2 regions of the Olsenella sp. oral taxon 807 genome follow, and region 1 is predicted to be linked to the other one. Evidence: riboswitches for the same ligand, from Rfam matches in the RefSeq annotation. Region 1 holds a riboswitch; the other holds the start of a gene.

Region 1 (7,645 bases):
CGTGCGATATGGACTCGACATAGCCGAGCTCCATGCTCTTCTCGGCGATGAGCCGAAGCGTCCACCTGGCGTGACCCTCTGGCGGGTCCGTGTAGGTCAGGGCGACGATCTTCGCCTTGGCCTCGCCGTCTATCTTGACGTTTCCCGGCCTGCTGCGCGCCTTGCGCGCGAGCACGCCGTCGAACCCCTCCTCGACCAGCTTCCTCTTGAGGTTGTAGACTGTCTTGACCGTCGAGTGGTAGGCCCTTGCGGCCTCCGCGTCGGTCATCCGCAGGTCGGCGAACCCGCCCTGGTCGATCGCCAGCAGCAGGTTCGCCCGCTTGATCTCCGCGGCCCTGCCGCTTCCCCGGTTCACTCGCGCGAGCAGCTCCTCGCGCTCGCCCTGCGTCAGCTCAACTCTGTACTTGGTCATGGGATGTCCCTCCTTACGGTTGCGATTACAGGATATCCCATAACCTTTGATAAGTAAATTAGTACTTAACTAATCACTAGACATGAATCGCCAGGTGTACCTCGACCGCACCCTTAAGCTCCACGATACCGATCTCATCAAGGTGGAGACTGGCGTGCTGCGTTGTGGGAATTCGAGCTTGCTCGGGCTGGCGCGAAACAAGATCGCATCGGAGGATGTGGAAGAACGGGCGCTCGCTCGTCTCCCTCAACCTGGAGAGCAAGGTGTGCTCCATCACGGCTGAAGACGAGCTGTACAACTCTTTCAGGGATAGGGTCTCTCCGGAGGGCAGGACGTATATGTTCCTCGACGAACCTCAGAGTATCGAGTGGTGGCAGACGCCCTGGACTTAGGCCATTAGGTCATTCTTGGGCGTCTACAGGCCGACTGATATGGGACATTTGTCCGAGAACGCCGTCTACCTGCAGTTCCTCTGCAGGGGATGGTACGTGCACGTGGGCAAGCTCTACGAGAGGGAGGGCGACTTCGTTGTCGTCAAGGATGAGAGAATCGTGTACTTCCAGGTTACGGACGAAATGCTGCCCGAGGCGATACGAGAACGGGAGCTCAAGCCACTTCGCTCGATCCGCGACTCATACGAGAAGCTCATCGTGGTGCGGCAAGGGAGATACGAGTCAGATATCGGTGGGATCAAAATGAGGCTTCGTGAGCTCGTGTGGGTGGATGGTTGCATCACCGCCCCGGTGGCATGGACCTCAGGTCCGGGCACCTGAGCATCACGAGGGCCATGGGCCCTCGACGTCGTGGGACCCATGGCCCCGCCCGGTCGCGCGAGCGGCCGTGGGTATGCAGGAGTGTACACAGATCGGCGAAAACAGGCTCTCGGCGCAACCACCGCCCGCATGCAGAATGCGCCTTTCCGTGACGTCGCCCGCCCAGAGTGCGCCTTTCTGTCACGTCGCGGTGGCGTCGCCGGCGCAGAGCGCGCTTTTCCGTGAGACGGCGGTTGCAGACTGCGCTTTTACGTGAGACCGTCTGCGCAGAATGCGCCTTTGCGTGAGGTGGCTCGACGTTTGCGCAGGTAAGGAAAAGCACACTCTACGGAAAAGCGCATTCTGGGCGCGAACCCTCACGGAAAAGCGCATTCTGCAACCGGACCCTCACGGAAAGGTGCACTCTGCGCGACTGCCCGCATGCAGACCGCGCCCTTTGGTGAGGCCCACACGCAAAGTGCGCCTTTCCGTGAGAGTGACACCCCCAGAGCGCGTCTTTCCGTGAGTCGCCGGTTGCAGAGTGGGGCACCTGTGTACACTGTTGCGACGCGATTCGCCGAGGCGTCAACCCACACTAACCCCCGAAGAGCCATCAAAATCCTGTCGGTTAGGGACTTCTTCCTGGGCTCGCTGCTCTGATGGAGGCGGGAGTCGAAGCGAAATTGTCGAAAAGTGGCGTCCCTAAGGCTGTCTTGCATACGAATCCGAGTCACTCCGCCGCACTCGTCGTGGTAAAGTATTCCTCATCAAAAGGGGGCTGGCGCACGCCGGCTGAGATAGGGCCTAATGCGGCCCTGACCTTCGAACCTGATCTGGGTAATGCCAGCGTAGGGACCACGGCACGTGTACGGCGCGGGTCCCAGTGATAAGCGGGGACGCCTACGATGCGCTTGCCCCGCAGAAGGGGAGTGCCTATGAACTGCTCTGTTGCCCTACAGTACCTTCCCATGAACGTGGGGTCGGACGACGAGGTCTGTCGCATCGTGGACGAGGTCATCGCCGTCATCGACGAAAGCGGTCTCGACTACTACGTGGGACCCTTCGAGACGACCGTCGAGGGGGACTTCGACTCCTGCATGGCACTCGTCAAGCGTTGCATCGAGGCGGGGGCCGCAGCGGGTTGCGCCGAGAGCGCGAGCTACGTCAAGGTCTCGTATCGCCCGACAGCTGATGTCATGAGCACCGGACGCAAGATCGGCAAGTATCATCCAGGCGATCCTGACCTCGTCACGAGGGAGGCAGACGTTGCATAGTGAGGGGTCCTCTCGCCCACGTCCGCCCGATGCCTTACCAAGCCCCACACCCTCTCGCGTTCGTCGTGCGGTGATCCCGCCCGCGACGGTAGCGGTGCTTTTGCTCGCATGGCAGCTTGTCGTGGCCGCAGGTATCGTGCCCAACTTCCTCCTGCCAAGTCCTACACAGGTGTTGGCCGCACTCGCCTCTGATGCGGTGTTGCTCGCCGACCATGCCGCAACCACACTCGCCGAGTCTGTCCTCGGGCTTCTCATCGGCTGTGCCGTGGGCTTTGCCTTCGCCGTCCTCATGGACCGCTTCGAGATCGTTTACCTAGCCTTCAGCCCGCTCATCACCGTGTCGCAGACGGTCCCCACCGTCGCCATCGCGCCGCTTCTGGTGCTCTGGCTGGGCTATGGCCTCGCACCCAAGGTGGTGCTCGTCGTGCTCACTACCTTCTTCCCGATCACAGTCTCGCTCGTCAGTGGCTTTCGGTCGGTGGACCCGGATCTCATAGACCTCATGCGCACGATGAACGCGACGTCAGCTCAGATCTTCTGGCAGGTCAAGATACCTACGGCGGCCGAGCAGTTCTTCAGTGGCCTCAAGATAAGCGCAACCTATGCCATCGTGGGAGCCGTGATCGCCGAGTGGCTGGGCGGCTTCTCGGGTCTGGGCGTCTACATGACACGTGTGCGCAAGTCGTTCGCCTATGACAGGATGTTTGCCGTGATCGCGCTCATCTCCGCGCTGTCACTCGCCCTCATGGGTGCGGTGGGTGCGATCCAGCGTATCTGCATGCCCTGGAAGAGGGCAGAAAGGAAGTAAGCATGGACTTTTCGACCAAGCTTAGCAGGCTGTCCCGGAGAGGCTTCGTCCACGGCGTCGGTGCTCTCGTTGCTTCGGCGGCGCTCGCCGGCTGCGGGGCGTACGATAACGCCGTCTCCGGAGACTCCAAGGGTTCGGGCTCAGGTTCCTCCCAAGAGACGACCAAGATCAGCTTCTGTTTGGACTACACGCCCAACACCAACCATACGGGCATCTACGTTGCCCAAGACAAGGGGTACTTTGCCGACGAGGGCCTTGAGGTCGAGATTATCCAGCCATCCGAGGGTACCGCTGATCCCGTCATCGGCTCGGGTCAGGCCCAGATGGGCGTGAGCTACCAGGACTACATTGCCAACGACCTCTCCTCCGCCTCTCCCATTCCCGTCACAGCGGTAGCCGCCATCATCCAACACAACACGAGCGGCATCATGAGCCGCAAGGAGGATGGGGTCACGAGCGCCAAGGGCATGGAGGGTCGCACGTACGCCACCTGGGACATGCCCATCGAGCAGGCTACCATCAAGCGGGTGGTCGAGTCCGACGGTGGTGATTACTCCAAGGTCAAATTGGTGCCCTATACCGTGGACGACGAGGTGAGCGGTCTCAAGGCCAAGCTGTTCGACACCGTGTGGGTGTATGAGGGGTGGGCCGTCCAGAACGCGGCCGTTCAGGACTATCCGGTGAACTATTTCTCGTTCATCTCGATGGACGAGGTGTTTGACTTCTATACGCCGGTCATTGCCGCAAACAATGACTTCATCACCCACAAGCCTGAGGCCGTCAGAGCCTTCCTGCGTGCTGCCAAGAGGGGTTACGAATTTGCCGTGAGTGACCCTGGTGCCGCTGCGGACATACTCTGCACGGCCGTGCCCGAGCTCGACAGCGCGCTCGCGCACCGGAGTGCCCAGTTCTTGGCGAGCCAGTACCAGGCGGAGGCACCGACCTGGGGCGTCATCGACGGGGGGCGTTGGGCCCGCTACTACCAGTGGCTGAACGACAACAACCTGATCGAAAGGCATATCGACGTCAATGCCGGGTGGACGATGGACTATCTGGAGCGATAGGTGAAAGATAGGGTGAGTGCTGACGTGGGATCGAGCCGGGGTAAGGGTGGAAAGGGGACCTATGCCCTCGAGGCCCGCCACCTCACGCTCTCATGGGACGGAGGGGTCCACGTCATTGTCCATGACGTTTCCCTCAGGCTCGGCGTCGGTGAGGTCGTGTGCCTGGTGGGGCGGTCCGGTTGCGGCAAGACGACCATCATGCACGCGCTCTCGGGCCTGTCGCGTCCCCTAAAGGGCAGTGTCTGCCTGCACGGCGAGGACGTGACGGGTATCCCCGGCCGCGTCAGCTACATGCTGCAGAAGGACCTGCTCCTTCCCAGCAAGCGCATCATCGACAACGTCTGCCTGCCTCTGGTGCTCGGTGGCATGAGCGTCTTGGACGCGCGGGCCAAGGCCGAACCCCTCTTCGAGCGCTTTGGGCTTGCGGGCACGCAGCGCCGCTGGCCAGACGAGCTCTCTGGTGGCATGCGGCAGCGGGCGGCATTCTTGCGCACGTATCTTATGGGAAACGACGTCGTTCTGCTCGACGAGCCCTTCTCCGCACTCGATGCCCTCACGCGCACGGACTTGCGGGGTTGGTACTGCAACATGGCGCGTGAGCTGGACATCGCAACCCTTGCCATCACGCATGACGTGGACGAGGCCGTCACGATGGCTGGCCGTATCTACGTGTTGGGAGGCGACCCCTCGCATGGAGAGCCCAGTCGTGTGGTTGCACAGGTCAAGGTGGGGCGGCCACAGGCGACCGCAGACGCAGGGGAGTTCGCCCTCACGCCTGAGTTTCTGGCCGCCAAGCGCGAGGTGCTTGCGTGTTTGGGCTAACGTGCCGCCCGGCACGCGAGTGTGGGGCGCATTGCCCGCGACGCGAGCGCACACCAGGCCGTGTGGTGTGCGCTCGCTCCCCACGTCGCCACGCGCCTGGTTCTACAGGCATCATGGCATCATGACCAGGCGCTTGTAGACGTCAAGTCCCGCCACCAGGATGGACTCGTCAAAGTCGAAGCGGTCGGAGTGTAGGGGAATGCCCGTACCCGTGCCCAGGAGTAAAAACATGCCAGGCAGCCACTGCTGGTACCAGGCGAAGTCCTCAGCGATGAGAAGGGGTTCGGGCAAGGTCTTGAGCTCGATGTCGTCCATTGCGAGCCACTCGCGGCTGCGCACGTAAAGATTCTCGTCGTTCACAACGGGTGGGTAACCTTCCGAGAGGCTCACAAGTGCCTCGCACCCTCGCGGCTCGGCTGCATCGCGAGCAATCCGAGGTAGTTCGGCGCTCACGCGTCTACCCATTGTGGTTGAGAAGGTCCGAAGTGAGCCCTCGAGGCGCGCACTCGCGGCGATTTGGTTTCTCACCTCGCCGGCCTCCATGCGGCCGAACTTGAGCAGGCATGCCTCCTCGAGTCGGCACTCGTCCATGGAGGCATAGGCACGTCCAAGAAAGTCACAGCAGGCCTCGAGTGCGTCGGCACCGTCTTCGGCCCTCGCGATGTGGGAGGCTCGACCGGAGAAGGACACGCTCACCTCCCTCGAGGAGGCGAGAAGCGCCCCTGCCCTGCTCGCGAGCGCAGCACGTGGCAGCTCGGGCCACAGGTGGAAGCCATAGATCCTGTCCACGCCCAAGCGTTCGAAGACACCGCTCTCGCACACCGCCTTGGCGCCTCCCGTCGTCTCCTCCGCAGGCTGGAACACCAAGAGCAGCGAGCGCGGCAGCCTGTCCAGGTGGTCCGCCAGCCACCAGGCAAGCCCGAGGACCATGGACATGTGCCCATCATGGCCACAGGCGTGCATCCTTCCGGGGTGTGTCGATGCGTACGCGACGCCCGTCCGCTCGCTCACGGGCAGTGCGTCCATATCTGAGCGTATGGCCGTGGCATGGGTCGTCCCCAGGTCAAAGTGGCAGCATACGCTCGAGCGACTGGGCGAGAACACCGTGGCCCTTGCTTGGATGCTTCTACCTGTGGAGTTGCGGTTTGCCCGCTCGGACACGCTCTCAAGCTCGCGTGTCACGTAGGCGATCGTCTTTGGCAGGTCGAAGTCGAGTTCGGGGATCTGGTGCAGGTCACGGCGAAACCTCCGCAACCGGTCTAATTCCATATCCGCCCCGCCTGCCATGGTACTCGCCACGCCCCTGCCGTCATCTGTCTCGCACATCCTGTTGCCCCCATACCCCGTTCGCACAGCCCATACCGATCACACGTCGTATTCTAGATGATTCTGGTCCGTCTGCGGCAAGCCCCTCAGTGTGCGCCTTCTTAGCCAAACAGGTGTCTGATGACTTTCAGTCGTGGTGCGGCATTGGCAAGGATGCGCCCTGCCATACCCTCCGCCTCAGCTGAGGGAAATGCGATATTGGGGCTCTCCAATCCATGAAGTACCTCGTTGACGGCATGGTCGAAATCGTCGAGGTCAATTCCCAAGTCAAGCGCAATCGAGAGAAGGTCCCTCTCATCGATATCATCCAGGAGCCTGTGCGTGCCAATGACAAAGGGCATATTCGATGAGTAGCCGGTCAAGGGTATGCAGATGACATCGTACATTGGAGTAAGCCTACGGTCGGTCCAACGCTCGTTATAGAGAAGGGCATGGTTCTTGAGGTGCGCGTCTGAATTGCCGATGGCAAAGTCAAATACCAGTCTCTTGGCAAGTTCGATTCTGTCGGCGATGGGATTCGATGAACCCTCATCGATTACGTTAGCCATCATGAGCGGATAATCCGCATCGACCGACTCGGGTTGATACTTGAGGTAGGGTCCTAGTCCCAGCGCCTGACAGAAATCCTCCTGATGAAGACGGAGGAGGAACCTCTCGTCTGCTGAGCCTGTCCAACGCCGGTCGAAGCGTTCGATCGCTATCGCGCCATGAAGGCTAGGCACTCGAGTCACCCTTGCGGTGTCGATCTCACATGCAGAGGAGAGTAAAGAACATACAAGCTCATTCTCGGCAATATCCTCCTCTCCCCTACGCGACATCTTGATGATATGTGTTGAGGGAGCTGTTCCACGCGGGATCAGCCACTCGTCTGTAGCTGCGGTTTCTGCGCACAGTCCTTCAGGCAAGCACCATGCCACCTTTGACTGTGCGCCTGCAAGTGACAGGCGTGTCGAGCTCGCTATCTCAGTGGCCATGCGGAGCGGGTTCTCGTTCATGGCAGCAAGTACGGAGCGATCGAGTGTGTCATATCGTGGGTTATACTCGTCGGGGCGTACCCGCTCGGATACGAATGTAAGTGCCCCTATACTCTCGCAGCCAAGACGTTCAAGTATGGACAGATAATCGCTACGTGGTACCTGATACATCTTGGCGAGGTTTGAGTAGACTTCGCCCTCAGGGAGCATACC
Region 2 (7,645 bases), 1.1 Mb from region 1:
TAGGCTCGCGTCCGAGGCCGACTTAAAGTTGATGTGTTCCTGCCGCATGTCACTGAAAACAAGGCATGGTATCATACAGCACATACGTGGCCATGACCAAGAGAGCGAGGCACTGCATGGATGACGAGCTCATTGACAAGGCGTTAGGTCTTGGTCGTTACGCTGGGGTGCGTCGCGTCATCACGGGTTGCTCCGTGGTCGTTTCCGCCTTCTTGCAGGCCTTCACGTTGATTGTTTTCATACGGCCCGCCGACCTGCTCTCCAGCGGGTTCACGGGCCTTGCCATCTTGCTCGATAGGATCACCTCGCTTCTTGGCATCTCATTTCCCACCTTCGTGGGCATGATCACGCTCAACATTCCGGTCGCGATACTCTGCTGGAGGCACATATCGAGGCGCTTCGTGCTCTTCTCCATGGCACAGGTCTTTCTTGCGGCCTTCTTCCTGCGCGTGCTTCCTCCAGACGTCCTGACAGGGCTGGTCTCCTTCGAGTCAAAGTTTCTCGACGTGGTCTTTGGGGGCTTTCTCTACGGCTTCTCGATAGCGCTCGCGCTCAAGGGAGGGGCATCGACGGCCGGCAGCGACTTCATATCGCTCATGGTGTCCAACCGTACGGGCAAGACGATCTGGGGGCAGATATTTGCCGGAAACTGCGTGATGTTGCTCGTCTTCGGCGCGATGTTCGGCTGGGAGAACGCAGCGTGGTCGATCATCTTCCAGTTCATCTCGACCAATGCGATCAGTATGTTCTACCACCGCTACGAGCGTGTGACACTGCAGGTCACGACGAGGCGTCCAATGGAGATCATGGCTGCGTACCAGGCGCGCTATCGCCATGGGGTATCCTGCGTCGAGGGCTTCGGCGGCTACCGCCACCAGAAGATGTGGCTGCTTAACACCGTGGTGTCGGCCTACGAGCAGGATGATATCATCCGCCTGATGCGCGCCGTCGAGCCACATGCAGTGATTAACGTGCTACGTACCGAGAACTTCTTTGGGGGGTTCTATCGCGGTAACATCGATGAGCCGCTGCCGCAGGAGCTTGCGCGCGACGAGGGCACTGTGTCTGGCAAAAAGTGATCAAGGCGAAAGGCGAGGTGGGGGAGGTTCTGGGACAGCCGGACATCCCGCTGTCTGCTGCCCAGCGCCTCACGGAAAGGCGCACTTTGGCCGCGCCCCCGGGACGCGTCTCACCAAAAGACGCATTCTGGCGGTTCTAGAGCTCACAAAATGCGCTTTTCCGTGAGGCGTCTTACGAAAAGACACACTCTGGCGGTTCTGGAGCTCGCAAAATGCGCCTTTCCGTGACGTCAAACCCCAGAATGCGCTTTTCCGTAAAATGCGCTTTTCCTCACCTGGGCAAACGCGGCGCCGGCTCACGGAAAAGCGCACTCTGTCCTGATGGACTCACGGAAAAGCGCACTCTGCGATCGTCACCGATCGGAAAGACGCAGTTTGGAGTTGCGTCTTATGGAAAAGCGCACTCTGTTAGCTTGGGGGGCTGCAGACTGCGCTTTTCCGTCACGTCGCCGCCCGGGAGGCGTGGGACGCAACCCCCCGCCAGCCTGCGGGGCACTATGGAAAATGGCCCAACTGGGCAAACGCGCTCGAGCAACCCCCCGCCAGCCTGCGGGGGGGGTTGCGCCGGGGCCCGCAGGCCTCGACCTGGGGCCTGACCGCACGGAAAGGCGCAGTCTGGGCAGAGGGCCTCGCTAAGGGCGCGCCCCGGGCCAGGTCGGGATACCATCAGGCTGCCAGTTGTGGGCTAAGGAGGTGCCGGGAACTCAGGATAAGGGTTTGTGCCCAGCAGATGTAGCTCGCGTCTCTCAGCGCTGTTCGGTATGTCGTATTCTGGTGGTAAGATATTCGGTAAATGGCGGTGTAATAATCGGATTCTGGTGATTATGACAGGGGGTCCTGCTGTCATCCCATCAAGAGTCATCGAGAGGGAAGTGGACATGAGCATATGCCCCGAGGGGTACATGCCACGCGTCGTCGACGCTGAGGTGCAGGAGTGCCTCGCAATATACGGCGCGGTGGAGATATGCGGGAATGGCCTCGCTCTTTCGGCGCATGCTCACAAGGAGCTCGCGGTCCCTCTTGTCACGGGTGCCGAGCTGACTTTGCACTTGTTGTGCTACAATTGCAGCTGATTAGGGGAGCTGGCGCATGCCGGCTGAGAGGGGACCCAGTGCGGTCCCGACCCAAGAACCTGATCTGGGTAATGCCAGCGTAGGGACTGCGGCCTCAGACGGCCACGCGAGCTCTCGCCCGAGCGGGCACACCCGGAAAGGGTGCGTCCGCTTGTTCTGTGAGAGGAGCCTGAGGCCATGCTTTCTGATCGATTGCGCACTGTACGTAAGACAACGCCGCTCGTGCATAACATCACCAACTACGTCACCATCAACGACGTCGCAAATGCGGTGCTCGCCTGCGGCGGGAGTCCCATCATGGCCGACGAGCCCGAGGACGTCGAGGACATCACCACCATCTGCGGTGGCCTCAACATCAACATAGGCAACCTCAACAGCCAGACGATAGAGGCCATGCGCATCGCAGGCAGGCGCTCGCGCGAGCTCGGTCACGTCAGGGTGCTCGACCCCGTGGCAGCCGGTGCGAGCAAGCTGCGCACGCGCATCGCATCTGAGCTGGTGGACACTATCGGCTTCGATGCTATCCGAGGCAACGTCTCCGAGCTCAAGGCTCTGGCCCTCGGCAGTGCCACGACACGGGGCGTCGACGCCAGCGCTGCCGACGCCGTGACCGACGCCAGGCTCGACGAGATGGTGTCCTTCTCCAAGGGCTATGCCCGTAAGGTGGAAGGCATCGTCGCGATCACGGGGGCGATCGACCTCGTGGCAGACGAGGAGACCTGCTATGTCATCCGCAACGGACGCGCCGAGATGGGCAGGGTCACGGGTACGGGCTGCATGCTCTCGGGAGTCCTGTGCGCCTATCTTATCGCCAACCCCAAGGACAAGCTCGAGGCAGCTGCGGCTGCCGTCTGCCTGATGGGTCTTGCCGGCGAGGTCGGCTGGTCTCGCATGCAGGAGGGCGACGGCAACGCCACCTACCGCAACCGCATCATCGACGCCATCTACAACATCGACGGCGAGCAGCTTGACAGGGAGGCGCGCTATGAGCTTCGATAGGCGTTCGGGCACGGCGGCAGCCGCAGGAGGGCCCGCTGGCCGCCTTGACAGGGAGAAGCTCGCACACTCGCTCGCGCTCTATGCGGTGACGGATCGCCACTGGCTGGGCGAGCGCACGCTCGACTCGTGTGTGAGGGAGGCCCTGCGAGGTGGTGCGACCTTCATACAGGTCCGTGAGAAGGACGACATGGCCCTTCCCCATGATGAGTACCTTGTCGAGGCCCGTGAGCTGCGAGGACTCTGCCGCTCCCAGGCCGTGCCGTTCGTGGTGGACGACGACGTGGCGCTCGCCCTCGCGTGCGAGGCGGACGGCGTGCACGTAGGGCAGGGCGATATGGAGGCAGCTGCGGTCAGGCGGCACATCGGCGAGGGCAGGATCCTGGGTGTCTCGGCAGGTACGGTGGGGGAGGCCCGCGCTGCCGAGCGAGCCGGAGCTGACTACCTCGGCGTGGGAGCTGTCTTTCCCACCGGCTCCAAGGCGGACGCCGACGTCATCAGTCGCGAGGAGCTCTCAGCCATCTGCGAGGCGGTCAGCATTCCCGTCGTCGCCATCGGAGGCATCACGGCCGCCAACGTGGGGGAGCTTGCGGGAACGGGTATCTGTGGTGTGGCCGTCATATCGGCCATCTTTGCCCAGCCGGACGTCGAGGCGGCGACGCGCGAGCTCAGGGCCAGAATCAGAGAGGTGCTGGGCGTATGATCCACGAGGCTCGCGAGGTATGCGCCGTTCGCGGGGCCCACGAGGCCTTTGGGGTTCGCAAGGTTCGCGGGGTCGCCTTTGACATCGACGGCACGCTGCTCGACTCCACGGGCATCTGGGACGGTCTTGCTGGGCGCTACCTCGCCTCCATCGGCGTGAGGGCTGGCCCAGACCTTGCAGAGCGACTCTTTACGCTGACCCTCGACGAGGGAGTTGCGTACATGAAGGAGCGCTACGGCCTCTCTCAGTCGCCCGAGCAGGTGCGCCAGGGGATCTCTGCCATCTTGGAGGGCTTCTACCGCGAGGAGGTCCACCTCAAGCTAGGTGCAAGAGAGTTCGTCTTGGGCCTTCGGGAGGCGGAAGTGCACATGCTGCTCACGACCGCGGGTGACCCCGCGCTGGGGCGTCTCGCCCTCGAGCGCCTGGGCGTCTGGGATTGCTTCGAGTGTCTGCTCTCCTGCGACGACTACGCGACCACCAAGGCGCAGTCGAAGATCTACCGCATGGCCGCCGAGCATCTGGGCCTTCCTGCCCAAGACGTGCTCGTCGTCGAGGACACGCTCTTGGCGCTGCGCTGCGCCCACGAGGCGGGCTTTCCCACCTGTGCAGTCCAAGACGAGGCGAGCGCAGCGGACCAGGACGCCATCAGGGCGACGGTCGACGTCTATCTCGGCAGCTTTCAGGAGGGTGCGGCCATCGTCTCTGCGATCGGGAAGAGCCCACGCAAGGGAGGTACCAGATGAAAACAGCGCTGACCATCGCCGGGAGCGACTCCAGTGGGGGAGCCGGCATCCAGGCGGACATCAAGACGATGACCCTGAACGGGGTCTTTGCCATGAGCGCCATCACGGCGCTAACTGCCCAGAACACGATGGGCGTGACGGCCATCATGGATGTCACGCCCGAGTTTCTGGCGGCGCAGATAGACGCGGTGTTTGCGGACATCAGGCCCGACGCGGTAAAGATTGGCATGGTGAGCTCGCCTGCCCTCGTCTTTACCATCGCCGATCGCCTGCGCCGTCATGAAGCGAGAAACGTGGTCCTTGACCCCGTGATGGTCGCGACGAGCGGGGCGAGGCTCATCGATGATGCCGCCGTTGCCGTCCTTGAGGAGAGGCTCATCCCGCTCGCGGACGTTATCACTCCCAATATCCCCGAGGCCGAGGTCCTCTCGGGCCTTCGTATCAAGACCGCCGCAGACCTGCTCGCCGCAGCCGAGGGCATCGCCACGCGCTTCGGCTGCGCCGTGCTCTGCAAGGGTGGGCATGGCCTGAGCGACACCGATGCCGACGACCTGCTCTGGTCGTGCGGCAGCGCTCACTGGCTCAGGGCTAGGCGCATCGACAATCCAAACACGCATGGCACTGGCTGCACGCTCTCGAGCGCCATCGCCTCGAACCTCGCCAAGGGCTTCGACCTTACGCAGGCCACCCGCCGCGCCAAGTCCTACGTCACGGACGCCCTCTTGGCGATGCTCGACCTCGGGCAGGGAAGTGGTCCCATGAACCACGCCTTTGCCCTTACGGGCGGCTACGCCGAGGGACCGGTTGGCGGCTGACGTCCGCTTACGTGATTCATAACGGAAAGGAAAGGGAGCTATGGAGGAGCTAGACACCCAGATGGGAGCGGCTCGCAAGGGCACTATCACGCCCCAGATGGAGGTAGTGGCAAAGAAGGAGCGCCGGACAGTCGAGGAGATTCGCGCCTGGGTCGCCGAGGGTAAGGTGATCATCCCGGCCAACCACGCGCACGCGTGCCTGGACCCAAACGGCGTTGGGAGCATGCTTAGGACCAAGATCAACGTCAACCTTGGTGTCAGTCGTGACGTCAAAGACTACGACATCGAGATGGAAAAGGTCAAAAGTGCCGTCAAGCTCGGCGCACAAGCCATTATGGACCTCTCCAGCCACGGCGACACGCAACCCTTCAGGCGCAAGCTCTGCCGCGAGTGCCCCACGATGGTGGGCACCGTCCCCGTCTACGACGCGGTCATTCACTACCAGCGCGATCTCGCCACGCTCAGCGCCGACGACTTCGTTGACGTGGTCCGCCTGCACGCAGAGGATGGCGTCGACTTCGTTACCCTGCACTGCGGCATCACCAGGAAGACCATCGACGAGATTCGCGCGGGAGGGCGCAAGATGAACGTCGTGAGTCGTGGAGGGAGCCTCGTGTTCGCGTGGATGGCCATGACCGGAGAGGAGAACCCCTTCCTTGAGCGCTACGACGATATTCTTACGATCTGCCACGAGCACGACGTGACCATAAGCCTCGGCGACGCGTGTCGACCGGGCTGCCTCGCCGATGCCACGGACGGCTGCCAGATGGGGGAGCTCCTGAGGCTCGGTGAGTTGACGCAGCGCGCCTGGGACAGGGACGTCCAGGTGATGGTGGAGGGTCCGGGACACGTGCCGATGGACCAGATAGCCGCCAATATGAAGGTGCAGCAGACCATCTGCAAGGGTGCCCCCTTCTACGTGCTCGGACCTCTCGTGACTGACATCGCACCAGGCTACGACCACATTACGGCGGCCATCGGGGGCGCCATCGCCGCCTGGGCAGGAGCGGCGTTTCTGTGTTACGTGACGCCAGCCGAGCACCTCGCCCTGCCAAACGTGGATGACGTGCGCCAGGGCATCATCGCCAGCAGGATAGCCGCCCATGCGGCAGACATCGCCAAGGGGATCCCGGGGTCGCAGGAGCCCGATGAGCGCATGGCGGACGCCCGCCGCGTCCTTGACTGGGACGCACAGTTCAAGGAGGCCCTCGACCCCAAGGTTGCGAGGGCGATACGTGACAGCCGCGCTCCCGAGGACGACCACAGCGAGACCTGCTCCATGTGCGGGAAGTTCTGTGCCGTGAGAAGCATGAACAAGGTGCTTGCCGGGGAGTATATCGACATCCTGTAATCCTGCCGCCGGTGACGTAAATGGCGTCGTCGCTGCGCGGGCCACTTGCCTGGGCATCCGAGTCGGGTTGCCCATCCGACTCGGGTGCCGCGCCTATGGAGGATCGCACCTCACGACGCCGTACGCCGCGAGGCGCGATCCTGCGGTCCTATCTCTTCTTTGCCTGCCGTGCGGTCCTGCGTTCCGTCGCGACCCTGCGCCTTAGACCGGCAGCACGTCTTTCCCATAGGCGTCTGAGAGATACTTCTTGAAGTCATCCGAGGTGAGCACCTTCACGAGCGCGGCGATGCGTTCGTCGTCCTTCTTGTCGGGCGTAGTCACGATGTAGTTGGCATACTGTTGCACCGCGACGCCCTGGGCGGACTCGACGGCCAAGGCGTCAGACGCGTGCATGCCGGCCTCTATGGCGTAGTTGCCGTTGATCACGGCAAAGTTGACATCCTGCAGCTGACGTGGGACGGCGGCTGCCTCGACCTCGACGAGCCGTACATTGTGGGGGTTGTCGGCAACGCTGGTCGCCGTGGCCTCAAGGTCGTTGGGATTACTCAGGCGGATGATCTTCTCCTGCTGCAGGAGCAGCAGCGCGCGACCCTCGTTGGTGGGGTCGTTGGGGACGGCGATCTGAGCGCCGTCTGCGATGCTCAAGAGGTCAGATGACGTGCCGGCGTAGATGCCGAACGGCTCATAGTGGATGGCGGCGACGCCCACGAGGTCGGTGCCGTTCTTCTCGTTGTAATTATCGAGGTAGTTGATATGCTGGAAGTAGTTGACGTCCACCTCTCCTGAGCTGGTGACCTGGTTGGGGATGATATAGTCGGTGTACTCCTTGACCGTAAGCTCGATGCCCTGGTCCTTGAGCTTGGGTGCCGCGAACTCGCTGAGGAT

What was found. A riboswitch is a leader RNA that binds a small molecule or an ion and turns the genes downstream of it on or off. The one in region 1 is predicted to bind thiamine pyrophosphate.
Region 2: linked by a shared signal. The riboswitch ahead of thiM (hydroxyethylthiazole kinase) and the one ahead of ADJ70_RS03585 (thiamine-binding protein) in region 1 are both predicted to bind thiamine pyrophosphate.

What each region holds. Positions count from the first base shown of each region.
Region 1 covers NZ_CP012069.2:850,843-858,487, forward strand. Annotated here, with positions in the region: gene ADJ70_RS03575 (helix-turn-helix domain-containing protein) at 1-412, opposite strand, end outside; gene ADJ70_RS15065 (hypothetical protein) at 489-674, opposite strand; gene ADJ70_RS15070 (ATP-binding protein) at 844-1,185, shown strand; TPP riboswitch at 1,926-2,038, shown strand; gene ADJ70_RS03585 (thiamine-binding protein) at 2,100-2,438, shown strand; gene ADJ70_RS03590 (ABC transporter permease) at 2,533-3,246, shown strand; gene ADJ70_RS03595 (ABC transporter substrate-binding protein) at 3,249-4,310, shown strand; gene ADJ70_RS03600 (ABC transporter ATP-binding protein) at 4,311-5,132, shown strand; gene ADJ70_RS03605 (amidohydrolase) at 5,244-6,458, opposite strand; gene ADJ70_RS03610 (HipA domain-containing protein) at 6,560-7,645, opposite strand, start outside.
Region 2 covers NZ_CP012069.2:1,931,470-1,939,114, reverse strand. Annotated here, with positions in the region: gene ADJ70_RS08195 (YitT family protein) at 117-1,079, shown strand; gene ADJ70_RS14950 (hypothetical protein) at 1,958-2,152, shown strand; TPP riboswitch at 2,155-2,238, shown strand; gene thiM (hydroxyethylthiazole kinase) at 2,330-3,151, shown strand; gene thiE (thiamine phosphate synthase) at 3,138-3,851, shown strand; gene ADJ70_RS08175 (HAD family phosphatase) at 3,848-4,594, shown strand; gene thiD (bifunctional hydroxymethylpyrimidine kinase/phosphomethylpyrimidine kinase) at 4,591-5,409, shown strand; gene thiC (phosphomethylpyrimidine synthase ThiC) at 5,450-6,760, shown strand; gene ADJ70_RS08160 (MetQ/NlpA family ABC transporter substrate-binding protein) at 6,962-7,645, opposite strand, start outside.